Prochlorococcus marinus XMU1404: one gene and its partner. The protein of the gene in region 1 interacts with the protein of each later gene in a pairwise test. Links are inferred from orthologs where the notes say so. Each region holds a gene or a part of one and is shown in the gene's direction. Other genes may lie near its edges. The genes, in order: recA and HA144_RS02105.

What was found.
Region 2: the proteins of recA (region 1) and HA144_RS02105 interact in binary tests that used the Bacillus subtilis proteins (3 or more experiments, as listed by UniProt). The link is inferred for Prochlorococcus marinus XMU1404 from one-to-one orthologs.

The regions. Positions count from the first base shown.
Region 1 is NZ_JAAORE010000003.1:415,213-425,826, forward strand. What follows is about bases 4,651-7,562. They hold recA (recombinase RecA), read left to right. Parts: upstream 4,651-5,513; coding sequence 5,514-6,611; downstream 6,612-7,562. Other genes in these bases: HA144_RS08665 (HAD family hydrolase), read left to right, coding at 4,651-5,405; HA144_RS08675 (DUF2839 domain-containing protein), read right to left, coding at 6,614-6,859; HA144_RS08680 (DNA helicase), read right to left, coding at 6,886-7,562. In the rest of the region: rpsS (30S ribosomal protein S19), read right to left, coding at 1-181; rplB (50S ribosomal protein L2), read right to left, coding at 219-1,082; HA144_RS08635 (50S ribosomal protein L23), read right to left, coding at 1,095-1,397; rplD (50S ribosomal protein L4), read right to left, coding at 1,394-2,026; rplC (50S ribosomal protein L3), read right to left, coding at 2,023-2,676; ndhN (NAD(P)H-quinone oxidoreductase subunit N), read left to right, coding at 2,958-3,428; HA144_RS08655 (LdpA C-terminal domain-containing domain), read left to right, coding at 3,440-4,438; more of HA144_RS08665, read left to right, coding at 4,629-4,650; more of HA144_RS08680, read right to left, coding at 7,563-8,334; HA144_RS08685 (prephenate/arogenate dehydrogenase), read left to right, coding at 8,429-9,268; C-3',4' desaturase CrtD, read right to left, coding at 9,258-10,614. UniProt on the Bacillus subtilis protein: Multifunctional protein involved in homologous recombination, DNA repair and competence.
Region 2 is NZ_JAAORE010000001.1:363,481-374,181, forward strand. Bases 3,703-6,701 are described here. They hold HA144_RS02105 (DNA-processing protein DprA), read left to right. Parts: upstream 3,703-4,735; coding sequence 4,736-5,668; downstream 5,669-6,701. Other genes in these bases: HA144_RS02100 (phosphoribosyltransferase), read left to right, coding at 3,703-4,743; HA144_RS02110 (thermonuclease family protein), read right to left, coding at 5,720-6,154; HA144_RS02115 (hypothetical protein), read right to left, coding at 6,160-6,510; HA144_RS02120 (hypothetical protein), read right to left, coding at 6,580-6,701. Also shown: HA144_RS02085 (DUF6339 family protein), read right to left, coding at 1-457; HA144_RS02090 (hypothetical protein), read right to left, coding at 454-1,485; HA144_RS02095 (hypothetical protein), read right to left, coding at 1,488-3,437; more of HA144_RS02100, read left to right, coding at 3,649-3,702; more of HA144_RS02120, read right to left, coding at 6,702-7,866; HA144_RS02125 (hypothetical protein), read right to left, coding at 8,113-8,538; HA144_RS02130 (tetratricopeptide repeat protein), read right to left, coding at 8,725-9,657; HA144_RS02135 (hypothetical protein), read right to left, coding at 9,690-10,154; HA144_RS02140 (hypothetical protein), read right to left, coding at 10,493-10,701. UniProt on the Bacillus subtilis protein: Protein that helps load RecA onto ssDNA during transformation. Binds cooperatively to circular ssDNA, is able to bridge different segments of DNA. Favors the loading of RecA onto SsbA- or SsbB-coated ssDNA and formation of RecA-DNA filaments.

The DNA.
Region 1 (10,614 bases):
ATACAGGAATATGGGTCTTGCCATTGTGTACCGCGATTGTGTGGCCAATCATTACAGGTAAAATCGTAGAAGCTCTAGACCAAGTTTTAATAACAGACTTGTCATTATCAGTATTTTGTTTTTCTACCTTTTTGAGCAAGCTATCCGCTATAAAAGGTCCTTTTTTTAGTGAACGTCCCATGTTTATAAAATAGAAATGAAATTAATAAGTGAAGTAATCAAGAGTCTCTTCCTCCTCTACTCCTCTTAGAAATGCGACGACGCCTTCGAACTACTAATTTATTACTTGGTTTGTTCTTTTTACGTGTCTTTAACCCAAGAGCTGGTTTACCCCATGGCGTAACAGGGCCTGCTCTACCAATTGGTGCTTTTCCCTCTCCTCCTCCATGTGGATGATCACATGGGTTCATTACACTTCCTCTTACTTGAGGTCTTCTTCCAAGCCATCTTCTTCTTCCTGCTTTCCCTAAGCTAGTATTTCTTATTTCTGAATTACCAACTTCTCCAAGAGTTGCGTAACATTCTTTTCTAACAAGTCGTACCTCAGTAGATGGGAGTTTTAGAGCAACATAATCTCCCTCTTTTGCCATAACTTGGGCACTTGCTCCTGCGGATCTAACCATCTGAGCGCCTCTTCCTGCATATAACTCAACACAATGAACACTAGATCCTAATGGCATAACAGATAATGGCATTGAATTTCCATCTTCAATAGGAACGCTTTCTCCAGATATGACATTTTGGCCGACTTTTACACCAGCTGGAGCAATAATATATCTTTTCTCTCCATCTTCGTAAAATAAAAGTGCAAGCCTTGCATTTCTATGAGGATCGTAGTGGATAGCTGCAACTTTAGCGTTAATGTCTTTTTTATCTCTCCTGAAGTCGATTATTCTGTATTGCCTTTTGTGACCACCTCCACGATGACGACAAGTAATAACTCCGCGATTATTCCTACCTTTTAATCTATGTTTTGAAACTATAAGTGATCTCTCAGGTTTTGCACTTGTTATTTCACTAAAGTCAGTAACTACTCTCTGCCTAGTGCCAGGTGTATAAGGTTTAAATTTACGAATTGCCATGATTAAAACTCCTTAAGATTCTGGAAATAATTGGATTTTGTCTCCTTCAGCAAGACGTACAATTGCCTTCTTGACCTGAGAACGCTTACCGGAAAATTTACCGACTCTTCTTGTTCTCCTAGGAGGATTCATAGTGTTAACTCCTATGACTTTAACACTGAACAAGGCTTCTATAGCTGCCTTTATTTGTGGCTTTGCCGCTCTATGATCTACTTCAAAAGTATATTGATTAAGATCTAGTGCATTTGTAGCTTTCTCAGTAATAACTGGCTTTCGTATCACATCAGCTAAACGAGAATCGAATAATTTACTCATGATGCATAAACCTCCTGAATTTTATTTATCGCTGATTGACCTATTACCAATTTATTAGCATTTAGAATATCAAATACATTTAATTGATCAGCGGCGATTAATTTTACTTTTTCAATATTATTTATGGATTTTTTTATTACATCGGAGGGGCTTTCAAGAATAACCAAAACTTTTTCAGTTTTTTGTATTCCTAATCGAGCAAGGCCATTGATAATGTCACTTGTTTTAGGCGCCTTTAGAGTAGATCCAAAATCTTCAACAGCCTTTATATCAGATAATCTTGACATAAGTGCTGTTCTAAGAGCTAATCTACGTTCCTTACGATTCATATCAATATTGTAAGAACGTGGCTTAGGTCCAAAAATAATTCCGCCACCAGGTCTTAATGGTGTCCTTATTGATCCTTGACGAGCTCTTCCTGTACCTTTCTGTTTGTATGGCTTTCTACCGCCCCCACGTACTTCAGATCTCGTTAAGGTTGATGCGGTCCCTTGCCTTTTATTTGCTAACTGCCTAAGGACTGCTCTATGAATTAAGTCTGCTGAAGAAGTATCTTTAGCAACTGATAAATCAAGAGTAGTTGTGCCTGATTTTTTACCATCCCACTTAAGAGTTTCGATTGTTGTCATGATTTTTCACCTCCTTTTTTACCTACAACATTGTTTGGTTTAATGTTGACAATTGAGCCTGGCTTACCTGGGACAGAACCCTTTACTACAAGCAAATTTTTCTGATCATCAATTTTTAGAACTAATAAACCTTTAGTAGTTATCTGTTTTCCTCCATATCTGCCTGCCATTCTTTTCCCAGGATAAATTCTGCCTGGAGTTGTTCCTGCTCCTGTAGATCCAGGTGCTCTATGATTTTTTGAACCATGACTCATAGGACCTCTGCTAAAACCATGTCTTTTCTGATAACCAGCAAAACCTCTTCCCATAGATTTGCCACTGATATCAACTTTTTGACCAACCTCAAAGTTTTTAACAGTTATTTGATTTCCAATTTCATAAGATGAATTTTCTTCAACCCTATATTCTTTCAAATGCTTTAAAAGTTCTTCACCTGATTTCAACAAATGTCCCTTTTCAGGCTTACTTATATGCTTCTCTTTGGACAAACCAAAACCTATCTGAACGGCTGTATAACCATCCAAAGAGGTAGTTTTCAATTGAGTGACACGGCAAGGACCAGCTTCAATGAGAGTAACTGGTATCGAATTACCTTTGTCGTCGAAAAGTTGGGACATACCCAATTTCTTTCCTAAAATTCCTATAGACATAAGACTAAATTAGGCTAGCTCGTAATTATTTTTCAATTATCTAAACCTTTCAATTATTAAGGTAATAGTTAATAAAAAAACAATTAATAAGGTTGAGACTTATCTAAAAATATAGATAGTTTCTCTTGGGATAAACCCGCCTGAATTTTTTAACGAAACGCTAAAAAATGTGAAATTATGTAGAGGCTCGGCTAGCTTGCGAGCTTAAAAAATCACTGAATTACAATTGTACATCATCAGGTACCATAAAATAAAATAAAATAGAAAAAAAGGAAATTTTAATGCCATTACTTCTCACAGGAAAAAAGTTTCATAACGATTTAACAATTAACAAATGTCTTGCAATCTTTACTCCTCTTGAAGGAGGTTATGAAACTCGTCTTTTGAGGAGAATGAGAGCCAAAGGCTTTAAAACTTTTATAACCTCAGCAAGAGGACTGGGAGATCCAGAAGTATTCTTGCTCAAATTACACGGCGTTAGACCACCTCATCTTGGTCATCAAAGCGTAGGAAGAAACGGAGCGCTCGGGGAAGTTCAACAAGTAATCCCACAGGCTTCTGAGTTATTTAATGAAAATGATAAGGATAAACTACTATGGTTGTTAGAAGGTCAAATATTGTCTCAATCTGAATTAGAGAGCCTAATCGAGATTTGCACTAAAGATAATAAATTAAAAATTGTTGTTGAGATGGGAGGTTCAAGGAAACTTGAATGGAAGTCATTAAATGAGTATATTTTGGATGAATTTTAAATTTAAATTGTTTGATTAAAACTAAATACAAAAAAGATAAATGGATTAAATTAATTTGTGGTGCCAGTAATGAAGATATTGTTGCTATTGAAGATTTATGTGCAATTTATACCGCAGCTGGTGTTGATTACATAGATGTTGCCGCTGAAGAATCTATAGTTAATGCCGCAAAAAAAGGGATCGGATGGGCAAAAGCAATCTTCAAAAACTCTCCTGGATTAATGATAAGCATTAGTGATGGTAAAGATATCCACTTTCGCAAAGCGAAATTTGATCCAATAAAATGCCCACCCAATTGCCCAAGACCATGCGAAAAAGTATGCCCCACTTTTGCAATTGATAATTTTGGTATCAAAGAGAGTAAATGTTATGGGTGTGGAAGATGTATAAATAGTTGCCCCCTAAATCTAATTAGTGAATATGAATATAATTTGTCAAAAGATGATTTAGCATCAACACTTCAAAAAATAAAGCCCGATGCAGTAGAAATTCATACAGAAATAAATCGCATAGACGCTTTTGCAAAAGTGGCAGATATACTTAAAAATTCTGAAACAAAATTGGAAAAAATATCTATTAGTTGCGGATTAAATCAATCGGTAAAAAAAACTCAAGAGCCCGAAGATCTTTTGAAAGCTCTTTGGGAAAGATATGAGATTCTTAATGAGCTAAATATTCCCCTTATTTGGCAGTTAGATGGAAGGCCAATGTCAGGAGATATTGCTCCAAATACCAGTAGAGACACTGTTAAGTTGTTTGAAAGAATTGGGTCATATCTTCCACCAGGCTTAATTCAATTAGCAGGGGGGACAAATGATAAAACTTATGAATTTTTGAAGTCAAGTAATCTTCCTGATGGAATAGCATTTGGAAGTTCTGCAAGAAAGATTATGCAGCCCCTTATTGAAATTGCTCACAAAAATAATAAAAGACTATACGAAGATCATGAAAGAATGGATTTTGCAATCAAAAAAGCTCAGAAATTCCTAAAGCCATGGAAATCTAGCTAGTTCAGATAATATTTTTATTTTTAAAACCTTATCCTTATGAATCAAAACTTCGTATTTTTTTGATAGAAAAAAATCTTTTCATGTATTAAACTAGATAATCAATGGGCCGTCGCCAAGTGGTAAGGCATCGGGTTTTGGTCTCGACATTCCTAGGTTCGAATCCTAGCGGCCCAGTTCTAACATTCAATTGGTGTCTAATCAAAAAATATTTCTATTTGATTTTGATGGAGTCATAGTTGATGGAATGAATGAATATTGGCATAGTTCTCTACTGGCCTGTGAAAAATATTTAAATTCACCAACCATCAAGGTTGATCAAAAATTATATAAAAAAGTACCAAATACTTTTAAAGAAATTAGGCCTTGGGTTAAATATGGTTGGGAAATGGTTGTAATAGTTCATGAAATTATAAAAAAAGAAAATCAACTAAACAATTTCAATAAAGACGATTTCATCAATAAATATCATCAAAATTGTCAGAGAATATTAAAAGATAATTGTTGGCTTGCAGAAGACTTACAAGAAATATTAGATCAATCCCGCGAGTACCAAATTGAAAAAGATTTTGAAAAGTGGGTGAATTTACATAATCCATTTTTTGAAGTTATAAATTTTATGGAAGAAATAAGGAAAAGCGAAATAAAAACTGGAATAATAACAACAAAAGGGAAAAGATTTGCAGAAAAAATTCTTACACAATTAAATATTTTTTCAGAATTTGTTTTTGGCTATGAATCCGGAACAAAAACCAAAATAGTTGAAAAACTTAATCAAACTTATGAAATTTTAGGTTTCATAGAAGATAGAAAAAAAACTCTAATTGACATTAAACAAAATAAAGAGACTTCAAATATAAATTGCTTCTTAGCTGATTGGGGATATTTAAAAGATTCTGATAGATATAATTTAAATAACGGAATTAAATTATTAAAGATAGAAAATCTAGAGCAATTAGTTGCAATTTGAAGATCATAAGCTAGAGTACGGATGTACTATAGCTTGTATTTGTAAAGTTTAGCTTAACTAAAACTAAATTTGGAATAATTACAAGAACTTTAATCAATAAATCAAACAATGAGTCTTGAAGAAAAGAAAAACACTGAATCAAAAGAAAAAGACAAAGCATTAAGTCTCGTATTAGGTCAAATAGAAAGAAATTTTGGACGCGGATCAATAATGAGACTTGGTGACGCATCAAGAATGAAAGTAGAAACAATATCTACTGGAGCACTCACCTTAGATTTAGCATTAGGAGGAGGATATCCAAAAGGAAGAGTAGTAGAAGTTTACGGGCCAGAAAGCTCAGGAAAAACTACATTAACGCTTCACGCGATTGCAGAAGTCCAAAAAAATGGAGGAGTAGCTGCGTTTGTAGATGCTGAGCATGCACTTGATCCAGTTTATGCAGCCTCTTTAGGAGTTGATGTTGAAAATTTACTGGTTTCACAGCCAGACACTGGTGAAATGGCTCTAGAAATAGTTGATCAGCTTATAAGATCGAGTGCTGTAGATCTTGTTGTTGTTGACTCAGTAGCAGCACTAACTCCAAGAGCAGAGATAGAAGGAGAGATGGGAGATCATGTAATTGGAAGCCAAGCAAGACTGATGAGTCAAGCAATGAGAAAAATAACTGGAAATATTGGCAAGTCTGGATGTACGGTAATATTCCTAAATCAATTACGACTAAAAATCGGCGTTACATACGGCAATCCAGAAACAACAACAGGAGGAAATGCATTAAAATTCTACGCCTCAGTGAGACTTGATATCAGAAGGATCCAAACTCTTAAAAGGGGTACAGAAGAATACGGCATAAGAGCAAAAGTAAAAGTAGCAAAAAACAAAGTTGCGCCACCATTTAGAATTGCAGAGTTTGATATCCTCTTCGGAAAAGGTATTAGTACGACAGGATGCTTATTAGATTTAGCAGAAGAAACTAACATCATAATAAGGAGAGGCGCTTGGTATAGTTATGAAGGAGAGAATATTGGGCAAGGAAGAGATAATACAATTATTTGGCTTGATCAAAACTTAGAAATTAGAAATAAAGTAGAATCTATGGTTAAAGAAAAATTAACTGAAGGCACTGAAGTCAGTTCTAATTCAATGAAAGCAATAAATAGCAATCCTTCTAATACAATCGCTGTTAATGATATAAAAACAGTAGCTTAGATTTATAGCGAATCAGCCAAAGTCCACCACCCAGCCGCAGGGCCTATAAATCTCACTACAATCCATAAAATCACTAAACCTCCAATTCCTAACCAACTAGCCTTAATACTTAATTTAATCAAGCTATCTCTTTGAGATATTGTAATAGGAAGCCATTCAAATAATCGTGGAGAATTATCAAATTTAGTTTTAGTATTATTTCTTTTTGGAGGTAATCCTAGTGTTTTACGTCTTTTTGCTTCTCCCATATTTTTTAGTTATTTAAAAACATAACCTAATCAAAAGGTAGCATATAGTTAATTTGTTTTGAGGGTTGAATGTCCTGCAAAAGTAATCTTCCCCAATATCTTTTATTTACTCTTCCGTCTAGAATAATTAATTTACCTGAATTTCTTCTTAAAGGTGAAATAGATCTTTCAAGTTTTATTCTGGCTTGAGGAAGAAAAAAGTCTCTAAACCAATCTTGGGAAAGCTTTTTATTATAAGAAACTATAATTGCATTAATAGGTTCAGACATACTAGGAATCGGAAGTAAAGGAATGATAATTTGTTTTGGAATTTGTATTAAATCAGAATTTATAATCCACCAATCATAACTAGAGCAGAGAATATTATTACTACGTGAGGGAATTCTCTCTAGCAAGACCCTCTTCCCGTAAATAGAAGCTAATTCAGTAGCAAGATTAATTTTTAAATTAATATCATCAGACAAAAATAAAGTTAAATCCTTTCTAAAAAGTAGTAACTTTTTACATTTATCTAAGATTGAGTTTGTGAACAAAGGATTATTGGGAAGCAACTGTTTAGAGGGTATATATAATGAAATCTTTTTCTCTTCAAAATTACTTTTAAAATTAATAACCAAGTCAATATCTAAACTATGCTTTTTAAAATACATTTGGAAAAAGTTATCTTTTCTCAAAGATGATAAAAAGACAAATTTATTATTAGAAAAAAATTCTTTGCTTTGAGAAAGTTCATCTATTGGCTGCAAATACAATTTCCAATCTAAATTTTTATCGTTTAATTTTACCCAGCATGCCCAACCTTGAGAGAGTGCTTTGTTAACGCTTAAAAATTTATCAGAAAAAAAAGAATTTTCTTGAAAAAAGTTTGAAAAAAAACTTATTTCTTTTTCATCTAAATTAATATAACAATTTCCTAAGACCCTCCTCATGAAGAACTTTTTCTTCAAAGAATCGTATACTTTAATAAAATTTTGATTGATAGATTCAAATTCTTTAAAATTCTTTGTCCAATCCTTTTTTATTAACGAAATCCGAAAATGATTATTTAGATCTTGTTTTATGCCCTCAATTCCAGAATAAACTATTCGATGATTTTTAAGATTAAGAGAATTGGGATCATTAAGTAAATCTTGGATTGTTATCAAGCGAACCTTATGATTTGCCAATAATATTACATTATTTTTTAAAATAAAATTAAAACCTAGATTTTTAAATTTATTTATCAAACATTGGCTTATAAATTGAATTTTTTCTTCAGATAAAATAAAAGTTGAATCTTCTTCTTTTAAAAATAGAGAAATCAAAATTGGAGGCAACCAATCATCAGTAGAGAAAATTTCTGAATTAATTAGATATGTAGAATCATTTTCAATAGACTTAGAAATTATCCTACCAAAAGAATATATGTGTTCCCAATTAATAGTTTGATATCTCAAAAAATTTTTTAAATATTGATGACTTAAAATTTCAAGCATTTATAATTAGTTTAATTTCAAATACGTACAATATTTATGAACCTAATATACAAAAAATTGGTATCAATATAACAAGTATCGAATTAATCAAACTATGAAGATTGGAATAGTAGGATTAGGTTTAATTGGCGGATCCTTAGGATTAAAACTCCAAAGTCTAGATCATACAATTTATGGAATAGCAAATAATGAATTTAATGAAAAAAAAGCTAAAGAAAAAAAGCTTGCCAATTTTGTTAGCTGTGATCTAAGCATATTAAAAGAATGTGAACTTATAATTTTAGCCTTGCCTATCAAAGATTTGATCAGTCCCTCGCAAAGATTAGTAGCATCAATACCACGAGGAACAATAGTTACTGATGTAGGCTCTGTTAAAGAACCAATTGTCAATAAATGGGAAAAATTACATCCTCTATTTATTGGCTCTCATCCAATGGCTGGAACAGAAAAAAAGGGGGTTGATTCAGGTTTTGGAGATCTTTTTAAACAAGCAAAGTGGATAATCACCCCTACACAAAATAGTGATTTGAATGCATTAAAAACTATTTCCGATCTAATAAAATCAATGGATTGTGAAATTTGCCAAGCTTCTCCAAAAGAGCATGATGAAGCAGTATCTCTAATTTCTCATTTGCCTATCTTTTTAGCCTCTGCACTTATTGAAACTGCACATACAAAAAATAATCAATCTTTATTAGGTCTCACACAAAAATTAGCCGCTACAGGCTTTGCTGACACTTCAAGAGTTGGAGGCGGTAATGAACAACTAGGCTTAGATTTAGCTATGAATAATCAGATTAATGTTTTAAACTCAATTAATAATTTTAAAAATAAGCTGAATACATTAGAAGCACTTATAAAAGAAAAAAATTGGGAGTTACTTTCTAAAAAACTATCTGGAACGAAAGAAATCAGAAAAAATTTTATAGATTAAAATTAACTATACCTTTAGAAGCTAATATTTGCCTCGAAACCATTAATGCAGACTGACTCACACCTGCTGTTCCCTCTCCTGGATAAATTGAATCCCCACATAGCCATAAACCTTCAAAAGGAGTCCTACTAGATAATCCAAATAAGCCAAAAAGATCAGGATTTTGACCAAGTCCTCCTACAATTCCATTAGGTCTATTTGTCCATTTTTGAAATCCCAATGGAGTCGCTAATTCCCTATGAAGCCAATTTTCAGAATCAATATCAAAATAACTTTCCAATTCGAGCGATATTTTTTCTAGACAATCATTTTTCCTCTTTAAATAACTTTGTTTATCTAAATTAAACCAATCTTTGGTCTCAGTAAAAATACTCGCTATTAAAGTCACCTCACCTTTCGGTGCTCTTCCATCCCCATCTTCGCTAATTGATACAAATAACGAACCAAATTCATGTGAAACAAATTGATAATGATTAGAAAAAATTTTCTTAATATGTTCTTTTTTTAATGCTGAATAAAAAACTATAGCTCCACTTGGATCAGGTAAATTATTAAGTCGCTTTTTATAATTTTGTTTTCTATCTAAAGGTTCCTTAAAATGCTTTAACAATGCCTGAGGAGGTGCAGTATAAATTAAATCTTTTGCTTGATAAACAAAAGAATTTTTTTTTGATTTGGCAGATATTTTCCAACATTTATTTAATTCGTCAAAATTTATAGAATCAACTTTTTGGCCAAAAATTAAATTAACACCAGTTTTACGTAAGGAACTTTCTAATGCTTCACTTAAAGACTGCATAGATTTTGTAAGATGCCAAAGGCCATGTGGCTTTTGACACATCTGAAGAACGGTTGAGCCATATAATGCAGCTGTACTATAGACATCTTCCTGTGAATAGAGTTTTAGTTGAAGGTTTAAAAATTTAATCAAGCGCTTGTTCTTAGATAATCCACAAATACGCAATAAATCAAAAATAGTAGATTTAAGTAAAATCCCTGTTATTAGGTTTGATGGAACTAGTGCTTTAAAAAGTTGCGAAAAATCCCAGAAATTTCTTATTGGCAATACTGGATTATTGTTAGCAAATATCCAATTACTTTGATGGATTAACGAGCATAGTTTCCAAAAATTACGACTTCCTGGAAATTGCATTTCTTGTTCAGCAATCCATTTCTTTTTGTCATGCCAAATTTGTATTGGTTTACTGTCATCATTAAAATCAACTATGCAAGCAGGGTCTAAAATAGTAGCTTCAGGGGATGGAATATCTAAAAAATCAAAAATTCTTGAATGTATTCCTCCTCGCTCTAGTCCAGCAACTTGAGTTGCACCAACATCGAAAATA
Region 2 (10,701 bases), on another replicon or contig:
TCTCCATCATCCTGTCAGCGGCAAAAAATAGTCTTGAGAAAGTATTCCTGCCATGTCCATTTATTGATGATGTCCCAAGAAATCTAAGTGATGGAACATGTTTCTTCCCTGTTCCAACGGTAAATCCATCTTCAGGATCAACGGGAATATTACCTCTCCATCTAAGCCACGGAATATTTGGATATCTTATTACGCATAGCCAGTGCCACATCCTCATATCAGTAAGAATATGAGAAGGCAGAGATTTGAATGTTGTATGAACACACTCAACTAATCTTGCATCCAGGTTTGCACCAATTATTTTTTCGAGAATAAGTTGATCTATAAGTTTTGAGAGATTCGTAAGGTCAACCGTGCAGTTCACTTCCTCTACACTTACAGAATCCGGATTCCTTAAAGCAGAGATAAGTCCATTACTTATCAGAGGTGATTTCAATCTGAAGAGTTTTTCGCTCATGCAACCTCCTCTTTTTCCAAGTCAGTTGGAATCTCTGATTCAAAACTGCATCCTCTAGCCATTATTTCGGCCAATTCCAGAATCTTTGTTTCCTGCTGGATTATTGAACTCATTTTTAGAATAAACTTCTGAAAAGATTCGGGTGATCTAAGTTCATTAGCAAGAGCAACAACCGCCTCATGTGGAGAAATATTTGTTTCAAGAAGATTCTTGGAAAATAGAGATAGAGTCTGAAGTTGTGATGGCGGCAATTGCTCAACAATTTCTTCACTGCTCAGGTCACTGTTTGTATTCAACATATGCTGGATGGAGTTCATCGAAATCGAAATAAGCATCGTCCAAACAGTGGAACAAATTGCGGTGAAGATGATATCTCTCTGAAGGGAATTGATATCTTTCCTCAAGGCCTTACTCATCAGAAGTTTTTTCAATGATGCAGTCACATCTGCATTCATTTCAATTACTGGAGGTTCACTTGGGATTAATCTCCATAACTGATCTTTAATTTCAGGAGGAAAGGATTGCCACTTTATGTTGAAGATAGAGTCATTATTAGCTTCGGCGGTAGCAAAACGAATTGTATGAATCAGACTTCTTCCAATTATCTGACCCATTTCTGTGGCATAGCCGCTCCTTGATTTTTCTCCAGCAAATTGTTCTGTTCTTACAAGAAGTGCTTCTGCCCTGACTTCTTCTCCATTTAAAAAAGGTATATAAGAAGTCTCGGAAAAAAAGAATCCACCACCACCATCCTCTAAATCAATTATTTCTCTTCTACCTGTTGATCTGCTTATAAGACGGCATATGAATTTAACAGGAGGATTTTCCCTCTCTGTGGGATGAAGAGTTTCTTCCCATTCAAATGGTGCAGTTAGCAATATTTCAAGTTTTGTCTTTTCAAGTTTGCCATTGAACTTGAAAGTAATTCCATTGCTTACTTCCTGAATTACCTCTTCAGAAATGCTGTCTGGAGCTGTTATTCGAAATGCTCCATCAAGATCTATTGTTTTCCAGGGGACAAAATGCATAATTAACCTACCTTCCTAAAGCCTGCAATTTCAGGGTTTACTCCAGATGGAGGTTTGACTATGCACTCAAAAGGAACTGATGAAAATTGGTTTTCAGCAGAGAATACAAATCTCCTTGAATCAGAGTCGTCATATGAAATATATTGTTCACTCCCCATAAGTCGCATATCACTTATTCCCCACATTTCTCCCTGGCCACTGTCTGCAATGCTCTGGAAAGATAAATGTACTTTTGCAGTTCTGTTTGATTCACCTGATCGTACTAATTCGCCGGCTATTCTCCATCCATTGGCTTTTTTAATGAAGGAGCATTGATCTCTATCTATAACAACTTCAAGTGCTGAACTTTTTGTCTTGGATAGACTTTTCTTTTCTTTAATTCCTCTTCCAAGATTAATCATTCTTTTAAGCATTTCTGGTCCTTCATCTGGAGGAGCAATAAATGAAGTCAGTAAGTTCTGAATAAGGATCTGCCTTAGCTCATATCTGATTCCTCTAAGTCTGTTGGCATGACCTCTCCATGTATAACTTTCTCTCAGTCTTCTTGTTGTAGGCAGCCAGTCATCATGAGTCACTGGTTCACCTGCACGGAAATATTCTTCAGCGAATGCGTTATTTTCCTTGCTCAACTTTGTCTTGTCAGATTCGGCAATCTCATTCAATGATGTACCTACAAATGCAGCTGCACAATAGGAACCTCCATCACTTAACTTTGTGCCTTCGGCATAATCTATAACCATTCCAGAACCCCTTATAAGTGCAATGTTTGAACGGCATGGCAGACATTCCTCTTTCGAAGAGACTCTTGTAACTCCAAGTCTGACAGTACTTTTGAGCTCATCATGAAGAAGTTCAGGATTGTCTGAGGGTTCCACTCTTCTAGGTATGGGAAACTCAACATCAATTGAGGAACTGTCGCCAGGGAATAATGATTTTGCACCTTCGAAAGGTTCGACTCTTCCGCACTCAACGAATGGAGACCATATTTCATCAGCACGCGCTTCAGATATATATTCAGCTGATTTCCCCTCTTCCCGAAATACTCTTGCTTTGAAATCAAGTCTTTCCCAGCTGATTGCAGGCCAGAACCATTTTGATGCAGCTTTTGTGAAATCTCTGCAGAGCTCCTCGGGATTTCTTATCCCTGATGAACCGGTGTCATCGCGATCAGGTTCATGAAAAGTTGGGATGAGGATAGTTGTTCCGCACTCAGTTTCATTGTCACGATTGAGAAGAATTTTTTCTGCATCTCTTTCTTTCATCCAGGTGGATTGTGCAATGGGAATTCCATCTTTTTCACTTTCAGATCCCATGTAGGCTCCATCAAGCCATGATTTCCCGTCCATTTCATGAGCGGGAATTTCGCTTCTTCCGAAAATTCTTAATTTCTTTCTGCCTTCAATTCTTGATGAGAAAAGAACAGTGAATATTCTTGAATGCATCCAGCTGACTGCCTTTCCGAGTCCAAAGCTTCCTCCTAATCCAGACTCTTTTCCGGTTGAAAAATTCTGCACACATAGCTTACGGAAATTTCCTTTCTCGTCCCAGTCATCACCTGTCAGACCATCAGTTCCGTAATCACTGATTTTCAGACACACCAGATCAGATGATTTCATGGATTCAAGTCCGGCCTTCAGGGTGAGGGCAGTTCCACTTGAACCTTTCACTGATGAAAGATGAGGGATAAGAGTTTCACTGTTAATTGATTTAAGAAATTTCTCTTTTTTCTCTCCCTTGAGCACTATCAGATCAAAAAATATTTTCACCTTTTTATCCTTTCTCTGATCGAGACTGTTCTGACAGATTTCTCTAACAAGTGTTTCCAGCAGTGATCGTTTTCTCTGTGATCCGCCTGCTTCAAAAATTTCACTTGCGGCATTACCACCACTGGATCTACCCTGTCCAAGTGATGGTGTTCCAATCCATTTCAGTTGTGTCTTTGCTGTTTTCAAATCCCCTTCAGACACTATATAAAGCGTTAATAAATGATAGATGACTTGTTCAGATTGTCATCTCAACGCTAGAGAATTGCAACATTTAAAAGACGAAATCTCACAATTAACTAGAGATTATATGTTTGAGAAATAATTTTGGAATCATTCAAAAAATCCAGAATTATATGTATTTGTGATGAGCAAAATGCTCAACTACAAAAATAAATTTATGGCAAACTCAACTTTAGATTTGATCCCCAATGATATTTCTTGGTTGAAAAACTCAACTAAGTTAATTGAATCTAAATTTATAAAATATCAATCTATACAAATTTATCATCCTAAAAATTCTTCAAATTTTGGTGACTCAGATCAAAGACTTTTAGATTTCAAGGATTTTTACAAGTTTGATAATAAAAAATGTTTTGATGCAGTATTGTTTTATTCCGAATGTCTCAGAAATATTATTCCATCTAATAAGAAAATCTATCTATGTTGCGTTCCCTCTAGCAAAGCTTATACTAAAAATACTTTGGCTTATCTAATTGGAAAATTGTCAGCCGGTACAATAATTGATGGCTCTGAATTACTTGTAACAATAAAGAACAGACCTGAAAAGAAAAAAAATTATAAATTTACTAATGAAGAATTAGCTTCAACCATAAATGTTAAAGGGAAATACATTCCAAAAGATTATCAAATACTTCTTTTAGATGATGTTGTAACGACTGGCCAAAGCTTTGATGTCTGCAAAAAAATGATTGTTGAAGCAGGATTTAATAATCAAATAACATGTCTAGCTCTGGGTTATACCGCTAGGAATTGGCATCCAAAAACTTTGGCAGATGAAGTTCAAGTAACAAATTCTTCTATTGAACCTATTAATAAATCTGATTATCAAAGAACACCCCCTAAAGTAACAAGTGGCAGATTTGATGATCTAAAACCTAATAAATTAGAAATTCATAAAGATGATATGTCTAATAAGTTAAAAGGTAAGGCTTTGCTCGAAAAAATTAGCGGGCATTCAAGCTCGAATATTGATGAAATTGTTATCACATGTGGCTATATAAAAAGGAAAGATAATTATGGAAATGCATATCCAGACTTTAAAAAATTTAATGAAGCTTTAAGGACTGCAAAAGAAAAACGTTATAAATATGAAGAAGAAAGCGAAAAGACTTTCGAAGTGAAAAGTAAAAAATTACCTAAGAAAGTTGATGATTTTAAAAACTATATTAAGAAAAAGCAAATAAAGGAAAATGTTAAGAAGAAAGTCAAGTCATTTTTAAGCAAGATTATTAATTTTTTAATAAATGATTGATTTAACTTCAAATATTTTAACTTTGCTCTCATTAGACGGCTTTGGATTAGTCAATTCTTATAAATTGCTCTCATCATTAGAGAGTGTCAGAACTGACAATATTATTGAGGCCCTTAATAAAAGGGAAAATTTCTCAATCAGTAGTGCTGAATGGTGCGCAAAAAAAAATAAATTTCTTGAAATGCTAAATAAATCACAAGACCAAAATATTTCAGCAATCCCTTTTACTTCAAATGATTTTCCAAAGGCTCTTAAAGAATTAAATGATTTTCCTTTAGTAATTTTTATCAAAGGTAAATCAGAGGCTTTAAATTTTCAAAATACATTAGCGATTGTTGGCACAAGAAATCCAACAAAATATACTTGTGATTATGCTCCTGAAATTTGCAATATTTTCTCTTCTAAATCTCAAAGCATAATAAGTGGTTTGGCAATTGGTTGCGATACAATTGCTCATAAGGCAGCTATCAAGATGAGTGTTCCAACTGTTGCAGTTCTCCCGAATGGTTTAGATCAAATATATCCGAAAGAAAATGCCAACTTAGCTTCTGAGATCATTGATTCTGGAGGGTGTCTTGTATCAGAATATCCCATAGGTATAAACCCTCATAGATATCAATTTGTGGCAAGAGATAGAATCCAGGCTGGGCTCTCGAAAGCTGGCTTGCTATTAGAAAGTTCAGCAAAAGGAGGGTCTATGCATTGTATAAGGAAGTTAGAAAAATTAAGAAGAAAAATTAGTTATTTAAGTCCTCAAAACGAATCAAAATATGATGAATATTGGTCAGGTAACAAATCACTAAAATCTTCAGGAAAGTTTACTGAGATATTTCCGCTTGCATCAGCGGAGGCAGTTATCACACAAATCAATGATTTATTTATCAATACTCCCTTTAAAAATTATGATCAGACCACACTTTTCTAAACAAGATTAGTTAATTAAAAAAATAAAATAAATGCTTTTTTGCGGGTTTATCTAAGTCGCCCAATCACATTGAAAAGAGTATTTCCTATAAATTTTCGCAAATCCATTTTTAACCATAAGTTTTTGGATATTTGTCCCTTCTAGAAATATTTCTGCAATTGTTCTTCCATATCTGTCAGTATCAATTCTTTTAATTGTGACTTTTTTATTTGATAGTAAATTATTTATAAATTCTTTAGAGGCTTTAGCTTTTAATGGGTCTGCATTCTTGCCTTGAAGTTCGGGAGCGTCTATGCAGGCAAGCCTTATTTTCTCGCCACTTTCAGTTGTGCAAGTATCACCGTCATAGCAATTTTTTATTTTTACCATATTCAAAGTAGCTTTTGTGTTTAATAAATAAATTAATGAGACTACTGAAAAAAGTAAAAAAGATACCAGAAGAATGGTACCTTTTGAAAATCTTCTTCGTAAATATTTTCTAAACATATAAATTATAAATATTTATAAGCTTTGTTAATAGCTTTTACGCCATCTTTTTTACCTAATCTGCATTCAGAATTTAAATGTCCTTTTAAGATAGAGACGGCTTTTTCTCCATTTGATGTGTTTAACCAAGCATACATATGTCCATAACCATTTTGATATAGGACATCTTTTGTATATCTATTAACTTCGTAATTATTTATATAACCCTGATCTGCATAACATTTTGCTGCTGCATTAACACCTATTGCATAACTTTTATCAAGAAGGTCTGATTTGGCAAATGCAGGGCCAGAAAGAAGAGTAAAAGATGCTGCTAAAGGAGCTACTACTCTTTTAGATAAAGTTGATAATTTCATTGAATTAATAATTTCTTGTACATTTTCTATTTGTTCTCAGTTTTTAAGATGATTCCAAATTGATAGTCTTTAGAAATATCTTTTTTTACCTGTACTTCCTATTGTGTAGCGGCCCCCTCTTGGCCCCGTATAAACGGGACTTAATCCTCCTGAGTTGTTGTAAATTATTTCTCCAATTGATGGCCTTATTAAGTTTCTAGTTGTTGTTAATGAACTATATGATCCACCATTATTTTGATGACTATATTGCCAATTGCTACTTATATAACTTGTTACCATCCCTGAGGCAATTTTAGCTGCGCGTCTATTTCTTGTGAAGTACCAGGCTAATCCTCCAGCGACAAGGGCTGTTCCTCCAATTATTAAGGCCAACTCACTTTTAGAAACTGTTTTGCTTCTCTCAATAACGCTGTTTTTTTGATTTGTATTTTTTTGAGGTTCGGCTAAATAATTTATTAATAAGAGACTTTCTTTTTTATTAAAAAAACCACCATTACATAATTTTAGATTTGAAATTGCCTCCTTTACAGCTTCTTTACTTTTGCCAGCTATCGATGCAATCTCTTCTTCTGAAAAAAGATAATCTTCTCGCACATATTTGATTGGTTGAGATTTACTTAGTTCTATAGCGTTCGTGGTTTTTTTGTTATTTAAGGTAATATTTTCTTCTTTTAGTTTGTTATTAGGTTGAACTTGCTTTTCAGAGATGAAATTTTTTATTTTAATCATTTCTTTTTCGCTATACAAGCTGTCAATCTTTAGATCTAGTTCAAGAATAACTTCTTCTAAAGCTTTGATATCAGTTTCAGTAATGTAAGAAATCTCTTGAATCGAAAAGAATTCATCATGAGTTTTAAACCCAAATGTATTATTATTTAATTCACTTAAATCAATAGCTTCAGGGATTTTTTTTATGTCGTTATTTTTTTTTGGTTTTAAATTATTTTCCCTGTAAATATTATAGGAATATTCAATTTTCTCTTCAAACCTTCTTGATAAATGAACAAGAGTTTTGTCACTTATATAATCACTTTTAAGTAAGCAATGATCATATCTAAAACAAATTAAAAAAGGACTGTTTGAATCTTTTCTTTCAAGAATTTTAGATTTTATTAAAAGTAATTTATTGTTAAAGTTGCTAATTAACACCTTTACTTCCTCTTCTGATAATTCTTTAGGAAGAGAACATTCATGATAAAAACTGATTATTTCTAGATCGTCAAATGCTTTAATTAGGATTTCTAATTCACCTTTAATAGAACACCAGTCTTTATCTACTAATTTTGCATCTAGGTAGGCTTTATTAAAAATATTTTCTATATTTGACCCGGATAGTTGATGAAGTTTAAAATCCATTTTTTTTTCATTGTGGGATTTTTCCCTTTACATTTCTCTTTTGTTCCTATTCTTTTTTATTGATTCCAAAACCTCCAGATTTATAAATATAGTTATCCAAAAAAAAATCTCCTTTATTAAAAGGAGATGCTTTGTTTGTCGGGGGATGGATCGTCACAATCAGACGCCTTGTCTTCCTCTTTTGAGTATTTTATAACTTTCAACTTAAGAAAGTTTCAGGCTCCCCGACAAAGTTTTAATTAATTTTTATCTTTTTAGAAAGATCTCATCGTAAATTTGATTTGTGAAGAGAAGATGTCTTTCAACCATCCTTGTTAATTTAACCAATGTCTTTCCACTTATTGATTCGTGTTCAAGAATTACATGATTATATTTAATAGCTAAGCATATTTCTCCATCTTCTGTATTTGAAACATAAGCTTTAAGCATAATCATTTTCTCATTAATTTCTTTTGCAAAACGATTAGCATCTTCTTCTGTAAAATCTTTACTAAAGTAAATCCAGTTTTGATACTGGAGGATATTTTGCTCGCTATGTGCAATTAAAAGCATATTCCTTTCGCCATTTATTGCGCAGAATTCAGTGTCCTTTACGGTTTCTGCTTCAATGTATGCATTATTAAAGATGCTTGTTAGGTTTGAACCAGATAATTGATGAAGTTTAAAATCCATTTTTTTTAATGATTGTGGGGTCGTTCCCCGTTACATATTCTTTTAGTTCTGATTAAAAAAAGTGATTCCATTTTTGGATTTTTTATTTTTATTTGATCTTCAATTTTCAAAAAAAATAAATAAAAGGAATCCAAAAATATGGATTCCTCTTAAAACTTCTAGGGTATTAAATTAATTTGAATTTTTTCAGTAGTTTTGTGATGATAAAAGACTATTTATGCTCTCTTTAACATTTCCAGCATTACTGCATTCATTAGCTTTTTTATTTGCATTCTTATATCCAAGATCAGAAGCCTTTATCCAGTCCTGGCAAGCCTGATTATAATTTCCTTCGAGATTGTTATAGATTGCTCTTCCAAAGAATGCAAATCCATCATCCGAATTAATTTCAATGGCGTTTGAAAAATCATTTATTGCCCCATTATTGTCTCCGATCTGACCTTTTGAATATGCTCTTCCTATAAATGAATAATCATCTTCAGGATCAATTTTTATCGCTTTTGAATAATCTGATATAGCTGCATAATAATCTCCTGCTTTTTCTTTTACATAGCCCCTAGCACTATATGCATATGCATCTTCAGGATTAATCTCAATGGCAGAAGTTAAATCTTTAATTGCTCCTTTATGGTCACCAATGTCAGACTTTGCATAGCCTCTATTTATAAATGCTTTCTGATGCTGATCATCAATTTCAATTGCTTTGTTGTAATCAGATATGGCACCGTAGAAATCTTTTAATTTATCTTTAGATAATCCACGATTATAAAAAGCTGAAGCTTTTTCAGGGTTTATTTGAATAGCTCTTGTATAGTCCTGAATCGCACCTTCATGATCATTCAGATAACTTTTTGAAAGAGCTCTTTGAAAAAGTGCATAATAATCATTTGGATTATTTAAAAGAATTTTTGAATAATCAGTGATTGCTCCTCTATAGTCTTTTGAGGAATATTTTTTATCTCCACTTTCTATAAGAGATTCATTATGGTTGTTGTGGCTGATATTTTTAGCGATAACAGTTTCAGTATTTTTGTTAAAAGTCTGATTCTGTTGAGCGAATAAATTACCGACTGGAATTAAAGATAAACTTGCAGCGATAATAAGAAGTTGTTTTTTCATGATTTTGTAAACTTTATTTGAACTGTTTTCTTTTAGTTCTCTTTTCTTTTCTTTGATTCCTTCAACATATTATTAATGAAGATTTGTCCTGCTTCAGCCATATCAAAATTTCCGAAGATATCTCTGATAATTGTTGCTGCTATAGCATTTATGTGAACAGCATTCTTAAGATCAAGTACTTCATTAAATTCCTTAACATGGGCGTATCCCACATGGTCAACCGTGTACCAACAGGAACAACCTTTTACTGATTCAAGATCATCAGGATCGCCGTCAACATAACTGAAATTTGCAGTCTTATCATCATTAATGCTCATTAACATTGTTGGAACTTTATGCTCATCTTTAAATGGTGTGCATTCCCAATAAAGTAAAAATATATTATTAAAAGCCTTAGTCAGATGTTCTGGATTTACGCCCTGGTAAACATTAAATCTTTCGTCTGGTCTGTAAACAGCGCTATTTGAAGTTTTGGTTTTGAAAAATAAGTTTTGCATGATTTGTAAATTAATCTATTAATTCTTTGTTCTGAATTATCTAGACTGATTCCAAAAACTTCATAAAAAAACCACCATAAGTGGGCTTTTTTTATCTGAAAAAAATAAAATTAGATTGAAAAATTTTTATTATTTATATTGGATTCAAATTGCGTTTTTGACTGTATTTCACTAGTTGACCAAGTGGTCGAATTTCTAATTGAACGAACTAAGTATTTAGTTGTAAATGCAGAAGCAAAGGCAACTGTATAATTCTAAATTTGGATAAATTGGCATTAATAAAACCAATACTAAAGTTAAATTTCTTATTTTCTTATTAAATGGCTCCAAATTAAAATTTACTCACATTTAATATTTTCAATAATTTCCTTTCGGGCTTTATCTATTACTTTAGAATCTGGCGCCTTTTCTGATAGAAGTAAAGAAAGAGAGGTATTCCTATTATCCTCTAAATTTTTATCTATAAACTTAATCCAGGATCTTTTTGATTTGCCTAGTTTATTTTCTATATCACTGGTTTTTAAGAAAGTTTTCTTATCATCTATTT